2 regions of the Laribacter hongkongensis DSM 14985 genome follow, and region 1 is predicted to be linked to the other one. Evidence: predicted binding sites of a transcription regulator. Region 1 holds the regulator's gene; the other holds the start of a gene.
What was found. Region 1 encodes NrdR, which represses ribonucleotide reductase genes. Its sites were predicted from a motif close to AAANACNATATATNGTNTTT; they were not measured.
Positions count from the first base shown of each region.

Region 2: nrdD (anaerobic ribonucleoside-triphosphate reductase) is a predicted target of NrdR. The motif match lies at 4,746-4,765, and genes of this name have one in related genera.

Region 1 covers NZ_AUHR01000004.1:178,001-188,873, reverse strand. The annotation lists gene G542_RS16035 (ribonuclease domain-containing protein) at 201-569, shown strand; gene G542_RS16030 (barstar family protein) at 560-835, shown strand; gene G542_RS0105450 (flavin reductase family protein) at 915-1,499, shown strand; gene G542_RS0105445 (LrgB family protein) at 1,531-2,220, opposite strand; gene G542_RS0105440 (CidA/LrgA family protein) at 2,207-2,650, opposite strand; gene G542_RS16025 (LysR family transcriptional regulator) at 2,757-3,659, shown strand; gene G542_RS0105430 (malate/lactate/ureidoglycolate dehydrogenase) at 4,193-5,239, opposite strand; gene ribD (bifunctional diaminohydroxyphosphoribosylaminopyrimidine deaminase/5-amino-6-(5-phosphoribosylamino)uracil reductase RibD) at 5,290-6,441, opposite strand; gene nrdR (transcriptional regulator NrdR) at 6,447-6,905, opposite strand; gene glyA (serine hydroxymethyltransferase) at 7,363-8,610, opposite strand; gene G542_RS0105405 (hypothetical protein) at 8,707-9,783, opposite strand; gene G542_RS16020 (methyl-accepting chemotaxis protein) at 10,303-10,873, shown strand, end outside.
Region 2 covers NZ_AUHR01000002.1:59,371-70,243, forward strand. The annotation lists gene G542_RS0101785 (acyl-CoA dehydrogenase C-terminal domain-containing protein) at 1-36, opposite strand, end outside; gene G542_RS0101790 (DUF2062 domain-containing protein) at 220-780, shown strand; gene G542_RS0101795 (NUDIX domain-containing protein) at 755-1,315, shown strand; gene G542_RS15625 (hypothetical protein) at 1,339-1,617, shown strand; gene G542_RS17305 (hypothetical protein) at 1,624-1,938, opposite strand; gene nrdG (anaerobic ribonucleoside-triphosphate reductase-activating protein) at 2,070-2,549, opposite strand; gene nrdD (anaerobic ribonucleoside-triphosphate reductase) at 2,566-4,683, opposite strand; gene G542_RS0101820 (cyd operon YbgE family protein) at 4,915-5,184, opposite strand; gene cydX (cytochrome bd-I oxidase subunit CydX) at 5,177-5,311, opposite strand; gene G542_RS0101830 (NifB/NifX family molybdenum-iron cluster-binding protein) at 5,330-5,689, opposite strand; gene cydB (cytochrome d ubiquinol oxidase subunit II) at 5,713-6,852, opposite strand; gene G542_RS0101840 (cytochrome ubiquinol oxidase subunit I) at 6,862-8,418, opposite strand; gene cydP (cytochrome oxidase putative small subunit CydP) at 8,408-8,602, opposite strand; gene G542_RS0101850 (sigma-54 interaction domain-containing protein) at 8,858-10,153, shown strand; gene G542_RS0101855 (CYTH domain-containing protein) at 10,166-10,654, shown strand.

The sequences.
Region 1 (10,873 bases):
CCGTACTCATTGCCTGCCGCGCCCCGTCTGCCGTTCCGGCGACGGGGCGTTTTGTGTCCAGCGGCTTGCCGCACCCGCGACCGTCATGCAGAATCGCCCGCATGTCGTCTGTTTCCCCTGTCATGCACGCTGCCTGGCTGATCGCCCTGGCTGGCCTCCTGGCTGTGCCTGCCCACGCGCAGGAGGCGGCCTGTACCTAGGTGGCCCGCGAGCTCAATGCCCGTCTGGCCACACCGGTCGACAGCCGTGAGCTGGCCGAAACGCTGGGTACACTGGCGGCCACCGGCCGGCTGCCCGACCGCTTTGTCACCAAACGCCAGGCCCGCGAAGCCGGCTGGCAACCGGGCAAAAGCCTGTGGCAGACCGACGGGCTGGCGGGCAAATCGATTGGCGGCGACCGCTTCGGCAACCGGGAACACCGTTTGCCGGCAGGCCGCTGGCAAGAAGCCGACCTCGATTACCGGGGCGGCAAACGCAACGCCAAGCGCCTCGTGTTTGCCGGCAGCGGACGACGTTTTGTCACGGTTGACCATTACCAGTCCTTCACCGAGGTGCCGCCATGTCGCTGACCTGCGAGCTTAAAGCCGTCCGTTCCACCAAAGACTTCTACCAGCAGCTGGCCAAAGGTCTGAAGCTCCCGGCCACCTTCGGCCACAATCTCGACGCCCTGTTCGATGCCCTGACCGGCAGCATCGAAGGCCCGGCCACCATCTTCTGGCACAGCTCGATCGCTGCCCGCAACGAGATGGGAGACGAGGCGTTCGAAAACATCATCGGCACCCTCTACGAAGCCAGCGGCGACAACCCCGACCTGCAGATCTGGCTCGGTCTCTGAGCACCAGCCTGCCCTGGCCGGCCCACGGGCGGCTCCCGTTGCCCCGTCTGCCGGCCGTTCACTTTCGCGGACTCCAGCCATGCCACCCCATCTCGCTCCCGTACCGCTCGACAAGGCCTACCGGCTGATCAATCACGGTCCGACCGTGCTGGTATCGGCCCGCCACCAGGGCGTGGACGACGTCATGACTGCCGCCTGGGCCTGTGCGCTGGATTTTGCACCGCCCAGACTGACCGTGGTGGTGGACAAGTCCTCGTACACCCGGACCTTGCTGGAAGGCAGTGGCCGCTTTGTCGTACAGGTACCGACGGTGGCCCAGCTGGCGCAGGCCTATGCCGTAGGCACCCGCAGCCTCGCCATCGACCCCGACAAGCTCGCGCACGCCGGCGTCACCTTCTTTGCACTGGACGGCCATGACCTGCCGTTTGTCGAAGGCTGTGCCGGCTGGCTGGCCTGCCGCCTGCTGCCCGAACCGCACAACCAGAGCACCTACGACCTGTTCATCGGCGAGGTGACCGGCGCCTGGGCCGACACGCGCGTGTTTGCCGACGGTCACTGGCATTTTGAAACCGCCGACCCGCGCTGGCGCAGCCTGCACCATGTGGCCGGCGGCCAGTTCTACGCCATCGGCGAACCGGTGGCAGCGGCGGGCGACGCAGTCTGAAACCCGCGCCGGGCGCCTCCCGGCATCCGGTTTACCACAACCAGCCGGCCACCAGCGGTGCCACCAGCACGGTGAGCGCCCCGCCGATCATCATCACCAGGCTCGACACCACGCCTTCGGTTTCACCGATCTCGCGCGCCCGGGCCGTGCCCGCTGCATGCGAGGCGCCGCCAAAGGCAGCGCCCCTGGCAATGGCACTGCGTACCGGCAGGCAGCCCAGCACGGCCCGTCCCAGCACCATGCCGGTCACGCCGGTCAGGATCACGAACAGCCCGGTCAGGTCGGCCGACCCGCCAATGCTGTGCGCTGCCGCCAGGGCAAACGGCGTCGTGATCGAACGCGCCATCAGCGACTTTTGCAGCAGCACCGGCAGGTCCAGCCAGCGCGCCAGCAGCACCGAGCCGCCCACCCCTGTCGTCACCGCCACCAGCGTTCCCACGGTCAGCGACAGCACATGCCGGCGCATCAGCTGGCGGTATTCGTACAGCGGCAGGGCAAACGCCAGCGTGGCCGGACCCAGCAGCCACACCAGCCAGTGGGTCGAACCGGCATAGTCGGCATAGGGAATCTGCACGCTGATCACCACGGCCAAGAGAGCCAGCGGCGTCAGCACCAGCGGCGCCAGCCAGACCTTCGGATAACGCCGGTAAAGGCGCTTGTTGAGGAAATAGAAGCCCAGCGTCAGCAGTACCGACAGCACGCCGAAATCAAGCGCCGACATGATGCATCCTCCCTGCGCGCTGGTGCCGGCGCCGCGCCAGCCGGATTTCCAGCCGGTACATCCGGTCCACCGCCAGCGACGTGGCGGCCAGCACCAGTACCGTACCGCCCACCACCACCACCACCAGCTTGAGACCGCTGTGCAGCAGCAGGTCCGGGTACTGCACCACCGACACCACCACCGGCACAAAAAACAGCAGCATTTCCGCCAGCAGCCAGTCGGCTCCGCGCCGGATCCAGTCCGGACGCACCACACCGCTGGCAAACAGCGCCAGCATCAGCACGATGCCCACCAAGTTGGCCGGCCAGCCGATCCGCACCGAAACCGCACTCACGCCCCACCAGATCGCCATCAGCACACCGATCTGCGCCCAGAGCACCAGCGCATCACGGGCGGAGCAACCCGTGACACGCCTGAATAAGCCGGACATGAAACTTGTCCTGTCAATCAAGAAGCCGCCAGTATAGAAAAGCCGTTACACGCAATCTAATGAATTAAACTCATTCGATTCATTCCAGAAAGGCATGGAAATGGACTTGCGTGCCCTGCGGTATTTCGTGGCGGTCGTCCGGCTGGCAAGTTTCACCCGCGCGGCCGAACAGCTGTTCGTCACCCAGCCCACCATCAGCAAGATGATCCGCTCGCTGGAAGACAGCCTGGGAGAGCCGCTGCTGGTACGCGACGGCCGGCAGATCCGCCCGACCGCCGCCGGCTCCATCGTGCTGGAGCACGCTGAACGCATGCTGCGCGAGGCCAGCCACCTGCACGAGGACCTCGCCGGACTGCGCGGCCTTACCCACGGCCAGCTGTGCCTCGGCATTCCACCCATGGTCGGCCCGCTGGTCGTGCCGTTGCTGGCCAGCTTCCGCGCCCGCCACCCCGGCATCCGGCCCCGTTTTACCGAGTCGGGCGGGCTGGCGCTGGAAGCCGCGGTCAGCCGCGGCGAAGTCGACCTGGCCATCAGCGTGCTGCCGGTCCGCGATGACAGCCTCGCCGTTGCACCGATGGCGGATTACCCGCTGTGGGCGGTCCTGCCGGGCGGTTCGCCTCCGGTGCCGTCGCCATTGCCGCTGGCTGCCCTGCACGACCAGCCCTTCGTCCTGTACGAGGACGATTTCGTGCTCACCGGCCGCATCCTCGCCGCCTGCCGCCAGCGCGGTTTTGTGCCGGCAGTGGCCGGCCAGAGCCGGCACTGGGACTTTATCGGTGAGTTGGTCGCGGCCGGCACCGGCGTAGCCCTGCTGCCCTCGCCGGTCGCCAGCCGGCTGGACCCGGCCCGGGTGCGCTGCGTGGAGCTGGATGAGCCGGACCTGCGCTGGCGGCTGGGCTGGGTCTGGCGCGAGGCGCTGCTGGACCACGCCTCCCGCGCCTGGCTCGAGCATGTCGGCGCCCGGCCGCAAGAACGTTCCCCGGAGGCTCCGCAGCCCGGCCACCAGTGATACTGCCGTGCGCGGCGCCGGCCGGATGCCGGCGTCAGACAGCCATACCGGCATCATCGGTGCATCTTTAAAACCGCGATCAGGCTGGTGCCCTCCCGGCCCGAATCCCGTGCTACCACAAAGACGAAACCGGCCCGCAGCCACCCGGGCTGTCCGCAGGACAAGCGTTCCGGGCAGCGGCCCGCGATGTTCTGCGGCAAGCGGAATGTCCATACGGCACGGGCACCTTCACGATGGTCAGCAGCCGGCAATGCCGGGCGCAACACCCTTTGCCCTGCACCGGCAAACCGGCCCGAAGCCCGACAGGCCACCCGCAGTACCGGCTTGCCCGGCTGACCCGGGCATTGCGTTGTGTCATGCAGCTTTGGCCACCCGGATGTCTGATGATGGCCGCCCGCAACGGCACCGTTTCCGGGTGCGTCCACCAAACGCCCCCAGGCAGGCTCCGGTAACAGTGGCTGGCCCCGTGGCTCCGCTCATCCGGCGGCCGGATACCCGGCAGCCGTGACGATTTGCCTGTTCCGGTGCTCCGCTCAGACTTGGGCCCCTGCTCGCCGGGCCGCTTTGACAATGCCCTGCCATTCGGCCTCGGCCATCCCGGTGCCCCATTGCAGGCGCTCGTGGCGCTGCCGGCGTTCCGGGTCGCCGGCCAGTTGCACCGGTTGCCCGGCCGTGGCAGGCGGGGACGAACGGATCCAGCCCGCCATGGCGTCAAACTCCTGTCGCAGCCAGTCCATGTCGGCCAGCCGGGCCGGGTCGATCAGGATGGTGGTCATGTTGTTGAGGATGCCGCCTGCGCGCGGATTGCCCGGTTGCAGGGTGCCGCCGCCTGACAGCAGGCCGGCCAGCAGCTCGCACGCGGCCACCAGCCCGCTGCCCTTGTGGTCGGCCATCGGCCGCAGGGCGCCGGTGGGAGACTCCCACATGGCCCTGGGGTCGGCGGTGGGCTGCCCGGCCGCGTCCAGCATGACCGGTGTGTCAAACCGGCGACCGGCCAGATACGCCACGCGGGTCTTGCCGTACGCCACCATGCTGGTGGCGAAATCCAGAATGAACGGCGGCTCGCGGACGCCGCCCGGCAAGGCAATGCACAACGGATTGGTACCAAAGCGCGGTGCGGTGCCACCGAACGGTGCCACCAGCGGCTGATCGTAATCGATGACGTTGACGAAGTGGATGGACACGAAACCCAGCCGGGCAGCCAGTTCGCCGTAATGGCCGATGCGCCCCAGGTGATGGGCTGCCGACAGGGTCATCAGGACCACCTGCGTCTGGCGCACCCTCGCGCTGGCAGCCCGCATGGCCTCGACCGCAACACGCTGGCCATAGCCGCGTTCACCGCTGAATTGCAGCACCGCCCCCTGGTCATTGAGCAGCCGCGCCGGCTGGTTGGGGTGCAGTGTGCCGCGGGCCACGCTGTCGACGTAAAAGGGCAGCATGCCGATGCCGTGGCTGTCATGGCCGCGCAGGTTGGCCTCGACCAGATGGCCGGCCACCAGACGGGCTTCGGCCGCCGTACTGCCCAGCGCCGTCAGGGTGGCCTCGGCCATGTGGCGCATCCGGTCTGCCGTCAGCTTCATCCTGCATCCCTCCCTGGTCGGTCAAGATGACAAGATAGTGCCGGGACCGTTCAATCTCCAGCCTGGCTGCCCGGCCGCAGGGTCAGACGCAGGTCGTTGCCGACTGAACGGACATCGTGCCAGCGCCAGCAGGACTTGTCGGCCAGCGCAGCCAGCGGCGGCAGGTCGAACATGCCGCGGGCGGAATGCCCCAGCACCACCGGCGCCATGTAGCACACCAGCTCGTCCACCAGCCCGGCGTGCAGCAAGGCACCGGCCAGCCCCATGCCGGCTTCGCACCAGACGTCGTTGACACCCAGCCGGCCAAGATCGGCCAGCAGGGCGGCAAGGTCCACCCGCCCGTCCGCCCCCGGCAGCGACACCACAGTGTGTCCGTGCAGCCGCCCGGTGGCCGGCGTGGTTGCGGCGGTATACATCCGCACCGGGGCACCGCAAAAGATGGCGGCATCCGGATCGAGCGTTCCGGCCCCGTCGACAATCACCCGCAGCGGCTGGCGCACCTGGGTGGTAGCTTGCAGGCGGCCGGCCGGGGTATCCTGCAATGCCGGCGGCAGGACATCCGGTACCAGATTGCGCACGGTCAGTTGCGGATTGTCGGCCCGCACGGTGCCGCTGCCGGTCAGGATGACATCGTGGCAGGCGCGCTGGCGCATCACGTCCGCCCGCGCCTGAGCGCCGGTAATCCACTGGCTCTGGCCGTCCGCCAGCGCGGTCTTGCCGTCGAGGCTGATGCCCAGCTTCACCGTCAGCCACGGCCGCCCGCGCGTCATGCGGCTGACAAAGCCGCGGTTGAGCTCGCGCGCCTCGGCTTCCAGCAGGCCGCTGGCACACTCGATGCCGGCTGCGGCCAGGCGTGTCATGCCCTGACCGGCGACCAGCGGATTGGGATCGACCATGGCCGCCACCACGCGCCCGACTCCGGCTTGCAGCAGTGCATCGGCGCAGGGCGGCGTGCGGCCGAAATGGCTGCACGGCTCCAGCGTCACGTAGGCCGTGGCGCCGCGCGCCCGTTCGCCGGCCATGGCCAGTGCATGCCGCTCGGCATGCGGCGTGCCGGCGCGGACGTGCCAGCCCTCTCCCGCCACCTGTCCGTCACTGACCACGACGCAGCCCACGCGGGGATTGGGCGCGGTACTGGTCATGCCCAGACGCGCCAGTTGCAGGGCGCGCGCCATGTAGCGATGGTCATCGGCGCTGAACATGCGGCCTAGTCCTTGTCGTGGGTGATTTCGCGGATGGCGTCGGAAAACTCGGCGACGTCCTGGAAGCTGCGGTAGACCGAGGCAAAGCGCACGTAGGCCACCTTGTCGAGGCGAGCGAGTTCACCCATCACCATTTCACCGATCTGGCGCGCGCTGACTTCGCGCTCGCCCAGTTGCAGCAGCTTCTGCTTGACGCGGCCCACGGCCTCGTCCACCAGCGGTGTCGGCACCGGCCGCTTGTGCAGGGCACGGGTAAAGCCGGTACGCAGCTTGGCATCGCTGAATTCGGCGCGGTGGCCGTCCTGCTTCACCACCTGCGGCATGCGCACTTCGGCGGTTTCGAACGTGGTGAAGCGCTTGTCGCACTCCAGACAGCGACGACGACGACGGATGCTCGCCCCGTCCTCGCTTACGCGGGAATCGACCACCTGCGTGTCGGCATGACCGCAAAACGGGCATTTCATGGCACGGCCCCCCTGATCCTGATGACAAAACGGCGGGACCGTGCCCGCCATGAAAATGTGGATTGCCGCCGGCACAGCCTCCGGCCTGGCCACGGTATCCGGTGGCGACAGGCCGGTCTGGCCGGACAGAAGGCGCCGATTGTACCGGTTGCCGCCGACAACCCCAATGCCGGTCCGGTCATGGTGGTGACGGCATCCTGCGGGCGCTCCGTTCCGGACAACCGGACGGGTTTGCTAGAATGTCAGGCTTCAATGCTGTTCCTGCCTGCCCGTATCCCCATGTCCCGTTCCGACAAGCTGCTGCTCAACACCGTGTTTTTCGTCATGTATGCCCAAGGCATTTTCTTCCTGCACCACATCCTGTTCCTGTCCTGATCCCTGCCCTGTCCGCGCCGCGGGCAACAAAAAACCCGCACCGGCTGCACGCCGGCACGGGTTGACCTGACAGGCAGTACGCTTACCTGGCGTAAACCGGGAAGCGGTCGGTCAGAGCCTTGACCTGGCCTGCCACGCGGGCGATCACGGCGTCGTCTTCCGGCGCATCCAGCACGTCGGCGATCAGGTTGGCGACCAGACGGGCTTCTTCTTCCTTGAAGCCGCGGGTGGTGATGGCCGGGCTGCCCAGACGGATGCCGGAAGTCACGAACGGGCTTTCCGGATCGTTGGGGATCGAGTTCTTGTTGACGGTGATGTGCGCCTTGCCCAGTGCGGCGTCGGCGGCCTTGCCGGTCAGGCCCTTGGCACGCAGGTCAACCAGGAACACGTGGCTTTCGGTGCGGCCGGACACGATGCGCAGGCCGCGTTCGGTCAGGGTCTGCGCCATGGCAGCGGCGTTCTTCAGCACCTGCTGCTGGTATTCCTTGAATTCCGGTTGCAGGGCTTCCTTGAAGGCCACGGCCTTGGCGGCGATCACGTGCTCGAGCGGGCCGCCCTGCAGGGTCGGGAACACCGACGAGTTGAGCATCTTCTCGTATTCGGCCTTGGCGAGGATCAGGCCGCCGCGCGGGCCGCGCAGGGTCTTGTGGGTGGTCGAGGTCACGAAGTCGGCGTGCGGCACCGGGTTCGGGTACAGGCCGGCAGCCACCAGGCCGGCGTAGTGCGCCATGTCGACCATGAAGTAGGCGCCGACCTTTTTGGCGATCTGGCCCATGCGTTCAAAGTCAAAGCGCAGGGCGTAGGCCGAGGCACCGCCGATGATCAGCTTCGGCCGGGTTTCCATCGCCACGCGTTCCATGTCGTCGTAGTCGATTTCTTCGTTGGCGTTCAGGCCGTAGGCCACGATGTTGAACATCTTGCCCGACAGGTTGGCCGGCGAACCGTGGGTCAGGTGGCCACCGTGGCCCAGGTTCATCCCCATCACGGTGTCACCCGGCTTGAGGATGGAGAAATACACTGCCTGGTTGGCCTGCGAGCCGGAGTGCGGCTGCACGTTGGCGTACTCGGCACCAAACAGCTCCTTGACGCGGTCGATGGCCAGCTGCTCCACCTTGTCGACGTACTCGCAGCCACCGTAGTAACGCTTGCCCGGATAACCTTCAGCGTACTTGTTGGTCAGTTGCGAGCCTTGCGCTTCCATCACCGCCGGGCTGGTGTAGTTTTCGGAAGCAATCAGCTCGATGTGCTCGTGCTGGCGGACGATTTCGGCGTCCATGGCCGCAGCGAGTTCCGGGTCAAAAGCGTGGATAGTGTGGTTTGCAGGAAACATCGTAGTTTTTCCGGATCAGAAAGGGAGGCCAACGTCTAGAAGGCGCAAATTCTAACGCAATCAAGGACACGGCGACACCGCGCCCTGAATGCGGCATCAGGCCAGACGGGCCGCGGCGTCGTTGCAGGTCACCAGGAACGGCACGCCGTCAACCCGGTCAGGCTGGATGTCGGCCAGCACCCGTACGTCGCTGACCTGGCATTCGCTCATCAGGGCGCGGAAGTTTTCCTCGATGCGTTCGACGCTGTCGAGCGGCGCCAGCGGCCAGACGAATCCCGACCAGTTCTTGTCGTCGCCGGGACTGGAAACGGTAAAGCGGATCTCGTTGTTTTCGTGCGCGGCAGCGACGCCGACGATCTCGACACCGCCCTTGCGCAGCTTGCGGATGATGTTCGATGCCCACATCTGCAAATTGACGTCCAGACGCAGGGCCAGCCCCTGGCGCAGCGCTTCGGGCACCAGGTTGGGCACCGCCGGGATCGGGAACAGCGTGACCTTGGGCGTTTCCAGCTGGGCAGTCAGGTTGCGCATCACCAGCATGCCCCAGTCTCCCACCATGCCCCCCAGCCGCACCGGGGCCGGCTGGCCGGCCTCTTGCAGGGCCACGCCGAGCAGGTAGCGTACGAACACGCCTTCTTCATGCACGGGCACCGGCGTACCGGCCAGCGTCTGCGGCAGGCCTTCCAGTCCGGCGGACTGGCTGCATTGCCACAGCTGCCCGAATGACAGTCCGGCCAGCGTATCCGGATGCAGCAGCTCGCCCCCCAGCCATACCTGGGCCGATTCGCGGATGACGCCCTGCTCGCGCAGGATGGCCAGCACCGGCCCGGCATCAATCCGGGCCGGCAACTGCGTTTCCTTGCGGCTGCCGGTCGCCAGCACCAAAGGCAGGGCAAACACCGCCGCATGCCGCTCCGCTGCACCGGCTCCCAGCACGTCGAGCAGGGTATGCCACAGATGGCGACAGGCGGTCTGCTCGGGGGCCAGTTGCAGCGCCACGGTCAGCGCCTGCGCGTCGTCCATGTCCAGCGCGTCGCGCAGGAGCCCTTCCAGAGCAGCCTGCTTGCGATCAATGGCAGCGGCATCCGTTTCCGCCAGACGTGCCAGCACGGCACGGATGATTTCGTTTTTCGGCGCTACACGCGGCAGCAGGCGCGGATCAGGCAACAGCATCGACATATTCGGCTACGGCACCAAAGATTGGGGAGCCCTATTGTCGCATAGCCGCAGCCACACGGAATATCAAAGCATCCGCGACAAACACTTGACATCGTTGAGCGGGCTCTGGCAAACCCCATCCGGAAAGAATGTTCATTTATGAACAATTTATTACAGACAAACGGCTTAAACGAAGCTTTGCTTCACCTTAACAGGAGATTGTGCGTCAGTTTTCGCCCAACTCCACCAATTATCCGTTCGGAAAACAACAATACTGATTGACAGTGAATCCGAACGTCACCATAATCCGCAGCCATTGAGATGCAGCAACTGCTTCTTGATAGTTTCTCCTCTATTTCTCCTTTGTAGATTGCGGCGCGGCCCTCACGGACTGCGCCATTTTTTTGCCCGCAGATACAGCAAGTAATTTGTCATGAATCAACGGGGGAGCATCTATGCTCCGGGTCACGTACATCCCAAAAACATAATCTGTTATGGTGGTCCGTGGTTTTAGCTGCTGCCCATTCCTGCGCCATGAAAGTCAATCTGCCTGTCACTCGTAACGAAACGCCCTTCACCCGCGGCACCATCGTTACCAAAACCGATCTCAAAGGCGTCATCACCTACGCCAACGATGCCTTCGTCGAGATTTCCGGCTTCAGCCGGGAAGAACTGATCGGCCAGAGCCAGAACATCGTCCGTCACCCGGACATGCCCAAGGCCGCCTTTGCCGACCTGTGGCAAACCATCAAGGCCGGTCGCTCCTGGCGCGGCATGGTGAAAAACCGCTGCAAGAACGGTGACCATTACTGGGTGGATGCCTTCATCGTGCCGGTCCACAAGAACGGCAACACGGTGGGCTACATGTCAGTGCGTACCCCGCCAAGCCGGGAACAGATCGACGCAGCCGACAAGCTCTACAGCGCCATCGGCGTGGACGGCAAACTGCCGGTTGCCCGCCGGCACCTCAGCCTGTCCATGCACGCCAAGCGCACCATCCTGCTGGTCACGCTCAACTTGCTGATCCTGGTCGCCGGCCTGACCGACACCACCCTGCTGCGCGACGGTGCCATTGCCCTGTCCATGCTGCTTTCCATCGGTTTCA
Region 2 (10,873 bases), on a different contig from region 1:
ATCAAAATCACGCAGCGGGGCTTGATAGGCAGGCATCTCTCTTGTCTCCGGTGGGTTAAGCTGGGAGTGATCGGCCGGTGACATGATTGTCCCGACCTCTTTTGCCATAGGTTAAACGACCGTTTGAAATGGCGCAAGCGGATTTCAAACGAATGTTTGGATTCTGTGGCGCAAAACCGGCCCGCAGGGTTTTCCTGTTGTTTGAATGATTCAGAACATATGTCGAGAAAATGGTTCAGGCGGGTTTTGCCTTCCCACGAGTCGATCGTGCACAACCGCTGGCTGGCGTGGATGGGGCCGGCGCTGCGGCAGCCGCAGCTCTGGCAGCTGCACCGGCGCAATGTCAGCCGGGCGGTGGCGATCGGCCTGTTTTGCGGGCTGATGCCCGGACCGACACAGATGCTGTCGGCCGGTATCCTGGCGTGGCTGTTCCGCGTCAACCTGCCGGTGGCGCTGTTTACCACCCTCTACACCAACCCGTTTACCATTGTGCCGCTGTATTTGCTGGCGCTTAAATATGGCGAGCTGATTACTGGCTATCATGGCGCCGGAATGACCGAGCCGCCCGAACCGGGAGAGGCCGGTCTGGTGGCGTGGGCCCATGCACTGGGTGACTGGGCGTGGTCGCTCGGGCCGTCATTGCTGGTCGGTCTGGTGGCGCTGGCCCTGACCCTGGCGCTGGCAGGCTATGTCGTGGTTGAAGGTGTATGGCGCATGCACGTCGTGCATGCCTGGAGAAAAAGAAAGTGGCGGCATGGATCTGACCGAAAACCGGATTGACGGCGACGTGGTGTATCAGGGCGGATTTTTCGAGGTCACGCGCGACCAGGTGCGCCTGCCCGGCGGCCGGACCAGCCAGCGGGAGTTCATCCGGCATCCGGGCGCCGTTGCGGTCTTTGCCGCTTTGCCTGATGGCCGGCTGGTGTTCGAGCGGCAGTTCCGCTATCCCGCCGGGCGCGAGTTCCTGGAGATTCCGGCCGGCAAGATCGACCCGCATGAATCACCGCTGGCCACTGCCCGGCGCGAGTTGCTGGAGGAAACCGGCTACGCTGCCGCACACTGGTGGCAACTGCCGACCGGGTATCCCTGCATCGGTTACTCCGACGAACGCATCGTCTATTTTGTGGCCGAAGGGCTGGTATCCGGCGAGCGCCGGCTGGACGAAGGGGAATTCCTCGAAGTGCTGACCCTGTCTCTGGACGAAGTCCGCCGTCTTGCTGCCAGCGGCGAGCTGTGTGACGGCAAGACGCTGGCCGGACTTTACTGGTACGAGCAGTTTCTTGCCGGCCGGATTGAACGCATCGTTGCTGTCTAACCCCTAGTCCAAGAGCCTTGGTCATGAAACTGCGCTGTCCGGCCCGTATCCGCACCCGTCGCGGGGAAACCTTCTATGGCGAATGCGTGGAGCTCACCGTTGAAGGGTTGTCCGTACACAGCGAATACGTGCCGCAGTTTCGCGAAATGCTCGAAATCATCGTCATGGCCCCCGATCTGGCCGGCAAGCCGGTCGCACCCCTGCGGTTGACCACCGAGGTGATGCATTGCTGTGCCGTCGAGCCCGGTTCCCGCTTTGAAATGGCGATGACCATCGTGGCCCGCAGCCACGAGGACAGCTGATCCGGTTCAGTCGAAGGACTGCACGCCTGCCTGCGGTGCCGGAAGATCGTGCCGGCGCCGGCGAGGCTGGACACGGACGGCACAGTAGCCGTTGACCTCGTCACGCGTCCGGATGAAAAACAGCGTTGAAGCGGCGCAGAACGCTGCAAACACCCATGCCAGCAGAAACACGGTGCCGTAAGCGGTCAGGGGCGAATCAAACAGCGGCTGGCCGGCGAGCGCCGGACTGGCAGGGTCGATGACCAGGAAAATGCCCGTAGTGGCCAGACCGGCCACCCAGAACGACGTCCACAGCACGATGGCAAAGCGCGGTGACAGCATGGAGGCCTCCTGTACACATAAGGTTGTGTTTCGCGGAACTGCACTCTGTCAACGTAGCGTGGCCTGCGGCACAGGACAAGCAGGATTGTCAGACAATCTGCATGGCGTGCAACCTTGGCTGTCCGGCCGACTCATTCCGTCCGGTCCGGCGTCAGCCGGTGGATCACCTGGTTGCGGCTGCCGCGCCACACCAGCGTGGCGTCGGCCTCGTCCTGTTCGAACCGGCCGTCCACCAGCACGTCGACCAGCGCAACCACCTCGTGTTGTGCCGCGCTCAGCGTGGCCAGCGTGTAGCCGGTCCAGCACCACACGTCCTTGCCCGGACACTCGGTCCGTACCCGCTCAAGCAGCTTCCTGACCGTAGCCAGATTGGCCGGGTGCAGTGGATCCCCCCCCGAGAGCGACAACCCGCGCCGGCGGATGCGGGTGTCGTTCAGGTCGGCAATGATGCGGTCGGCCAGCGCGTCGTCAAAAGGCCGGCCGCTGTCCACCGGCCAGGTGGTGGCGTTGTAGCAGCCGGGACAGCGGTGCTCGCAGCCCGACACGAACAGGGTGGCGCGCGTGCCGGGGCCGTTGACGACATCGACCGGATAGTACTTGTGGTAATGCATGAGGACTGTTCCGCGCTTACAGGTGCTTGACGCGGCGTTTCACTTCTTCCTGCTTGCCCGAATTGAACGGACGCGCATCAGGACTGCCCAGATAGCCGCAGACGCGCCGGGTGACCGATACCCGCGAGGGCTCGCGGTTGCCGCAGGCCGGGCAGACAAAGCCCTTGCTGGTGCAGCGGAATTCGCCGGTGAAACCGCAGTCGTAGCATTCGTCGATCGGTGTGTTGGTGCCGTAGTACGGCACCTTGCGGTAGCTGTAGTCCCACACGTCTTCCAGCGCCTCGACGTTGTGGCGGATGTTCGGGTATTCGCCGTAGCAGATGAAGCCACCGCTGGCGAGCGGCGGGTAGGGCGCCTCGAAGTCGATCTTGTCGTAGGGATTGACCTTCTTTTCCACGTCAAGGTGGAAGCTGTTGGTGTAATAGCCCTTGTCGGTCACTCCGTCGACGATGCCGAAGTCGCGGGCGTCGATCTTGCAGAAGCGCGAGCACAGGTTTTCCGACGGCGTGGAATACAGGCTGAAGCCGTAGCCGGTTTCGGCCTTCCAGCGGTCGGTGGCGGCCCGCAGGCGGCTGACAATGGCGATGGCCTTGTCGCGCAGTGCGTCGCTGTCAAAAACATGAACGGCATTGCCGTACAGCGCGTTGACGGTTTCGTGCAGGCCGATGTAGCCAAGGCTGATCGAGGCACGGCCGTGCTTGAAGATGTCGCTGATCTCGTCGTCAGCCTTCAGACGCACGCCGCAGGCGCCTTCCATGTAGAGGATCGGTGCCACGCGCGCCTTTACGCCCTTGAGCCGTTCGATGCGGTAGAGTAGGGCGTCATGGGCAACGGCGAGCTTGTCGTCCAGCAATTGCCAGAACCGCGCTTCGTCACCCTGCGCTTCCAGCGCAATGCGCGGCAGGTTGAGGCTGACCACGCCAAGGTTGTTGCGGCCTTCATGCTTTTCTGCGCCGTCCTGTTCCCACTTCGACAGGAACGAGCGGCAGCCCATCGGCGTCTTGAACGAGCCGGTGACGCGCACCACTTCGTCGTAGTTGAGGATGTCCGGGTACATGCGCTTGCTGGCGCACTCCAGCGCCAGTTGCTTGATGTCGTAGTTCGGATCGCCGGCCTTGTGGTTGAGGCCGTCCCGGATGGCAAACACCAGCTTGGGAAACACCGCCGTCTTGTGGTTCTTGCCCAGACCGGCAATGCGGTTCTTCAGGATCGCACGCTGGATCATGCGGGCCTGCCAGCTTTCGCCGAGGCCAAAGCCGAAGGTCACGAACGGCGTCTGGCCGTTGGAGGTGTGCAGCGTGTTGACTTCGTATTCCAGCGACTGGAAGGCGTCAAAGCAGTCTTTCTCGGTACGCGCCATGGCGTAGCCTTCGGCGTCGGCAATGCCCCATTCGGCCGCAACGGCCAGGTGTTTGGCGTGACTGAGGGTGACATACGGCGCCAGCACTTCGTCGATGCGGTTGATGGTGGTGCCGCCGTAAATGTGGCTGGCCACCTGGGCGATGATCTGGGCAGTGACGGCTGCGGCACTGGTGATCGATTTGGGCGTGTCGATCTCGGCGTTGCCCATCTTGAAACCGTGCGTGAGCATGCCTTCGACGTCGATCAGCATGCAGTTGAACATCGGGAAGAACGGCGAATAGTCCAGGTCGTGAAAGTGCAGCTCGCCCTTCTGGTGTGCCTCGGCCACATGGCGCGGCAGCAGGTGGGTCAGCGCGTAGTGGCGGGCGACAATGCCGGCCAGCAGGTCGCGCTGGGTCGGGATCACCTTGGCGTCCTTGTTGGCGTTTTCGTTCAGCAGTGCCGTGTTACTCTGTTCCACCAGCCCGGCAATGTCCTGCGCCAGCCGTCCACGCGCCTCGCGTGCGAGGTCGCGGTCGTGGCGGTATTCGATATAGGCCCGTGCCACTTCCGGCGCCTGTGCCATCAGCAGGTCTTCCACCCGGGTCTGGATTTCGTGGATGTCGACTTCTTCGCGTCCGGCCAGTTCATCTCCGATGGTCCGCGCCAGTGCGTTTCCCAGTCCGGCATCGGCATGGGCGCAGGCCCGGCGGGCAGCATCGACAGCCTCGGCGATGCGGGTGGCGTTAAAGGGGGCGCGGCAGCCGTCGCGCTTGATGATTACGGGTTTCATGAACAGCCTCGGGAAGGGATAGAAGTCATGCTCTATCAATATGTATGATTTTCACGACTGCAAAACACAAGATGTTGTGTAATTTACCTGAGGCCACCACGGTCAGGTTTTGACCTGAGACAGGTTTGCCGTATTTGTCCTTGTCATTGGCTGGACAAAAAATCCGGGCGGCAGATACCGGGGCAAACAAAACGCCCCGCTGGGCGGGGCGTTGGTTAGGGTCGTCGGCTGTCAGGGCCAGAGCCGGATGGCGGCAACCAGCAGGGCCAGCAGCGCTGCCGGTCCGCCCAGCAGCAGGCGGATGAGGCGGTTGTGCGGCACGAAGCCCACCCCGCGGACAAAGCTGGCGCTCATGGCCCAGAACAGCAGCAGGGCTGCCGGATGATCCGCCTTGCCGTCCGGCGTGGCCAGCAAGGCCGGATAGGCCGTCAGCCCCAGCATGATGGCAATCCCGAGCAGCAGCAGCGGGCCATGCACGCGGGATGCAGCCGGTTCAGCCATGCAGGTCGGCTTCGGCATCTTGCTGGAGCGAGAGGCGGCGGTCCTCTTCATGCTCGCCCCACAAGGCATTGAGGATGGCCAGCAGCACGGCAAAGCCGATGCCCAGTACCCAGGCGAAATACCACATTCGGAATCCTTCCTTTGTTCAGTGGGCGCACTGGCACTGGCAGTCGCCGTGCGTGTCCAGGGGTTGTGCCGCCGGATTGGCAAGATAGTCCGCCAGCGCCATGTCCGGCGTCGGCTGGCCGGAGATGACCAGCCGGATGCCCGCCCTGGCCAGACGCTGGCGCAGGCAGTCACCGGCTCCGGCCGTGATCAGCACGTCAATGCCGGCCAGCGGATGGTCCGCTACCGGATCGGCCTCGTGCAGCGTGCCGGCCAGCGGCAGTTGCAGCCATTGCACCGGCAGCTGCGGCGAGTGCGTGTCATACACCACGAAATGGCGGCAACGGCCGGCGTGGGCGGTCAGGTCCCGGCGGTTCTGGCTGGTCAGGGCTATTTTCATCAGTCGTGTTTCCTTGTGCTTCATCAGTAGGCGCTGTGGCTGTTTTCCCGCACGTAGTCGGCTGTCACCTTGCCGCGCATGACGCGGTACGCCCAGCGGGTGTAGAGGATGATGATCGGCATGAAGATCAGCGTTGCCACCAGCATGATGGTCAGCGTGCGCGGGCTGGAAACGCTGTCCCACACGGTCAGGCTGGAAACCGGATCAAGCGACGAGGGCATGATGAACGGGAACATCGACACGGCCGCGGTGCCGATGATGCCGGTCAGGCCGACGGCCGAGGCCCAGAAGGCGGCAAAGCTGTGTCCGCGGCGCAGCAGCCACAGGGCCAGCCCCAGGCCGGCATAGGCTGCCAGCGGCACCAGCCAGGCCAGCGGCCAGCGCGCATAGTTGGCCATCCACGCGCCTTCCTGGATGACCACCGTCTTGGCCAGCGGGTCGGGCAGGGCGGCCGGGTCAAGGGCCGAGGTGATCACGTAGCCGGCAATGCCGTTGGCCAGCCAGACACCGGCCAGCGTAAAGCCGGCCAGGGCCAGCAGGCCGGTGGCCATGGCCCAGCGGCGGGCGCGGGCCGCGATGTCGCCTTCGGTCCGGTGTGCCAGGTAGATGGCTCCGTGGCAGGTGATCATGGCGCTGGACACCACGCCGCACAGCAGGGCAAACGGATTGAGCAGTCCCCAGAACGAGCCTTCGTAGTACGACACCAGGTTGGCATCGAAGCGGAACGGTACGCCCTGCAACAGGTTGCCGAAGGCCACGCCGAAGATCAGCGGCGGCACGAATCCGCCGACAAACAGCCCCCAGTCCCAGGTCGAGCGCCAGCGCGGATCATTGATCTTGCTGCGGTAGTCAAAGCCGACCGGCCGGAAGAACAGGGCCCAGAGTACCGCCAGCATTGCCCAGTAAAAACCGGAAAACGCCGTGGCGTACACCAGGGGCCAGGCGGCAAAGATGGCGCCGCCGCCGGTGATGAACCAGACCTGGTTGCCGTCCCAGTGCGGGCCGACGGTGTTGATGATGACGCGGCGTTCGACATCGTTCTTGCCGACCCATGGCAAGAGGGTGCCGACGCCCATGTCGTGGCCGTCCATGATGGCAAAGCCGACCAGCAGCACGCCGACCAGCAGCCACCAGACGATTTTCAGGGTGGGGTAATCGATCACGATGCGCTCCTAGTGAGAATGGGCTTCATGCTGGTAACGGCCGGTGCCGAGCGATCCCGGCCCCTGACGGGCAAAGCGCACCATCAGGAACATTTCGACCACCAGCAGCAGCGTGTAAAAGCCGACAAAACCCGCCAGCGAGCCATACAGCGATTCGACCGACAGCGTGGACACCGACAGCCGCGTGGGCAGCACACCGTAGATGGTCCACGGCTGGCGGCCGTACTCGGCCACGAACCAGCCGACCTCGCAGGCAATCCACGGCAGCGGCAGGCTCCACAACGCGGCCCGCAGCAGCCACGGCCGGTCGGCAAAGCAGCCCTTGATCGAGAACCACAGCGCTGCGCTGAACAGCAGCAGCATCCAGAAGCCCAGCCCGACCATCACGCGGAAGGTCCAGAACATCGGTGTCACGCCGGGGATGGTGTCGCGTGCAGCGGCATCGATCATGGCCGCCGTCGCCAGCGTCACGTCCGGCGTGTATTTCTTCAGCAGCAGGCCAAAACCGAGGTCGGCCTTGTGGCGTTCGAACAGCTCCCTGGCTTCGGCGTCGTTGCGGTTGGCACGCAGCCGGTCCAGCGCCTTGACGGCCTTGATGCCGGATTCGATGCGCAGGCGGTTCTTGGCCACGATCTCGTGGATGCCGGGAATCTGCTTGTCCACCGAGCGCGTGCCGATCAGGCCCATCACCCACGGAATCTCGACCGCCCAGTCGTTCTTCATCTCGGCTTCGTTCGGCCAGGCAATCAGGTTGAAGGCCGCCGGGGCCGGTTCGGTGTGCCACATGGCTTCCATGGCCGCGAGCTTGGTCTGTTGCGCCTCGCCCACGGTGTAGCCCGACTCGTCGCCCAGCACGATCACCGAACACACGCTGGCAAAGCCGAAGGCCGCCGCAATGCGGAAGCTCTTTTTGGCAAATTCGACATCACGCTTGCGCAAGAGGTACCAGCTCGATATGGACAGCACGAACATGGCGCCCGTGACATAGCCGGCCGATACCGTGTGCACGAACTTGGCCTGGGCATCCGGGTTGAACACCACGGCCCAGAAGTCGGTCAGCTCCATGCGCATGGTTTCGTAGCTGAACTCGGACCCGACCGGATTCTGCATCCAGCCGTTGGCGATCAGGATCCACAGCGCCGACAGGTTGGTGCCCACGGCCATCAGGATGGTAACCAGCAGGTGCTGGCGGCGCGAAAGCCGGTCCCAGCCAAAGAAAAAGAGGCCGATGAAGGTGGATTCCAGAAAGAAGGCCATCAGGCCTTCGATCGCCAGCGGCGCGCCGAAGATGTCGCCGACGTAGTGGGAGTAATACGCCCAGTTGGTGCCGAACTGGAATTCCAGCGTGATGCCGGTGGTGACGCCAAGGGCAAAGTTGATGCCGAAAAGCTTGCCCCAGAAACGGGTCATGTCCTTGTAGACCAGTTTGCCGGTCATCACGTAGACCGACTCCATGATCACGAGGAGCCAGACCATTCCCAGCGTCAGTGGTACGAACAAGAAGTGGTACATGGCCGTCGCGGCAAACTGCAGGCGCGACAGATCGACCACACTGTCAATTGGCATGAGGGTTCTCCTTGAATTGCAGAGGTGATCCGGCGGGCGCCGCAACGACATCGGCCATCTTGCGGCTATCCACCTCGACCCGCTGCGGGGCGATGAACAGCCACCACAGCAGGGTCAGCAAGACGAGCTTGATGACGACGACCCACACCAGTTCGCGGCGCAGTCGGCGGTCGGCAAGACGCATGGTTTTCTCCTGACAGGATCACGGTATGTTCCGGTCAGGCTGGCGCAGGACAGCCGGCAGGATGTCTTGCGCCAGGCGAACCGGAACCCGTTGGATATCAATATCCATGCCACATGACATATCCACGAAAATCATAGTCGAATCAGCCTGTTACTGACGCACATCTTCTGACAGGCGTGACGTTTTGGCTGCCACTGGCAGGAAATGGCAGTTTTTTGTCATAAAATGACAGTATTCCTGTCCTGTTCCTTGCCCATGTCTTCATCCCTGAACGTCCTTTCACGCTATCTGGATGCCCTGGCAGCTCCCCACATCCTGTGCGACCGCGACTACCGCATCTGTTTTGCCAACCGGGCCTACCGCGAACGGTTTGCCCACGGTGCCGAAATCGTCGGTCAGCCGTGTTTTGCCGTGTCGCACCACTACCGGCAGCCCTGCAATGACTGCGGCGAAAGCTGCCCGTTGCAGCGCAGCCTGCAATCGCGGCAGATGGAACGGGGCGTACACCTGCACCACTCGGCGCAGGGTGAGGAGTTCGTCGAAATCGAGCTGACCCCGGTGTTCGGCGACGACGGCCAGTGCGAATTCTTTATCGAACGCATGCAGCCCCTGCCGCTGGCGGCGGCGCGCAATGAAGGGCTGGTTGGCCGCAGCCCGGCGTTCCAGACCCTGCTGGACCGCATCGCCCGCGTGGCACCCAGTCACGCCACCGTGCTGGTGCAGGGCGAATCCGGCAGCGGCAAGGAGCTGGTCGCCCATGCCATCCACCGTGGCAGCGCCCGAGCCGGCCGGCCGTTCGTGACGGTCGACTGCACCGGCCTGCCGGAAAACCTGATCGAAAGCGAACTGTTCGGGCACGAGCGCGGCGCCTTTACCGGGGCCGTGCGTCGCCAGCAGGGCCTGGTCGAGGCAGCCGACGGCGGTACGCTGTTCCTGGACGAAATCGGTGACATGCCGCTGGCCATGCAGGCGCGGCTGCTGCGCTTCCTGGAAACCGGCACCTATCGCCACATCGGCTCGCCCGAATTGCGGCGGGCCGATGTGCGCGTCATCAGTGCCACCCACCGCAACCTGCGCGAGCGGGTAGCTGCCGGTGCCTTCCGGGCCGACCTTTATTACCGTCTGGCCTGCGTACCGCTGAGCGTGCCGCCCCTGCGCGAGCGCCGCGAGGATCTGGTCCTGCTGGCCGAAGCCCTGCTGGCACGCCAGGCCGGGCAGAGTGACAAGCACCTGTCTGCCGGTGCGCTTGACCGGCTGGCCGGCTATGACTTTCCCGGCAATGTCCGGGAGCTGCGCAACATCCTCGAGCGTGCCAGCCTGTTTGCCAGCGGCTCTGTCATCGGCCGCAGCCACGTCGACGAAGCCCTGGACGGCTGGGAACCGGCGGAGCCTGCCGGGCCGGCTGCGCCCGCCCCGGACGAGCTGGCCCGGCAGGTGCGCGAATTCAGCGGCACCCGCCGCCAGCTGGCGCAACAGTTGGGCATCAGCGAACGGACCCTGTATCGTTTGCTGAGGACGACCCGGGTTGCGGGTCAGGAGACGGACACGTAACCGGAGACGGACATGGCACAGGAAATCGAGCGCAAATTCTTGGTACGGGGCGACTTCCGGCCCTTTGTCAGCCGGCAGGAACGCATCGTGCAGGGCTATCTCAACTCCGCACCGGAGCGTTGCGTCCGCATACGCATCAAGGGCGGGCGCGGATTCATCACCGTCAAGGGCATCGGCAATGCTTCCGGCGTATCCCGCTTCGAGTGGGAGCGCGAAATTACGCTGGCCGAAGCCGAATCCCTCCTGGCGCTGTGCGAGCCCGGCGTGATCGACAAGGTCCGCCACGAGGTCCACATCGGCCGCCACGCCTTTGAAGTGGACGAGTTTGCCGGCAGCAATGCCGGACTGGTGCTGGCAGAAATCGAACTTTCCAGCGAAGACGAGGACTTTGCCCGTCCCGGCTGGCTGGGTGCCGAAGTGACCGGCGACCTGCGCTACTACAACGTGATGCTGATGAAAGAGCCATACGGCAGCTGGCCGGAACAGGCTGGCGCCGGCTGACAGGATTACCGGCCGGCTGTCCGGAGCGGTGGCGGCAGCGGGTCTGGCTGCCAGCCCGTTGCCCGGGTGGAAGGTAGGCAGTGCTGCGGACCGTGGTGTGGACGAATGCGTCATGCCGGACCGGATCATGCCGGCAGGCCGCACGTTGACAGTTCCTGGAGGGGAAATGTGGCGGTAACCGGCCTGGCAAGGGCCGGTGTAACAGGCCGCCCGGTTGAT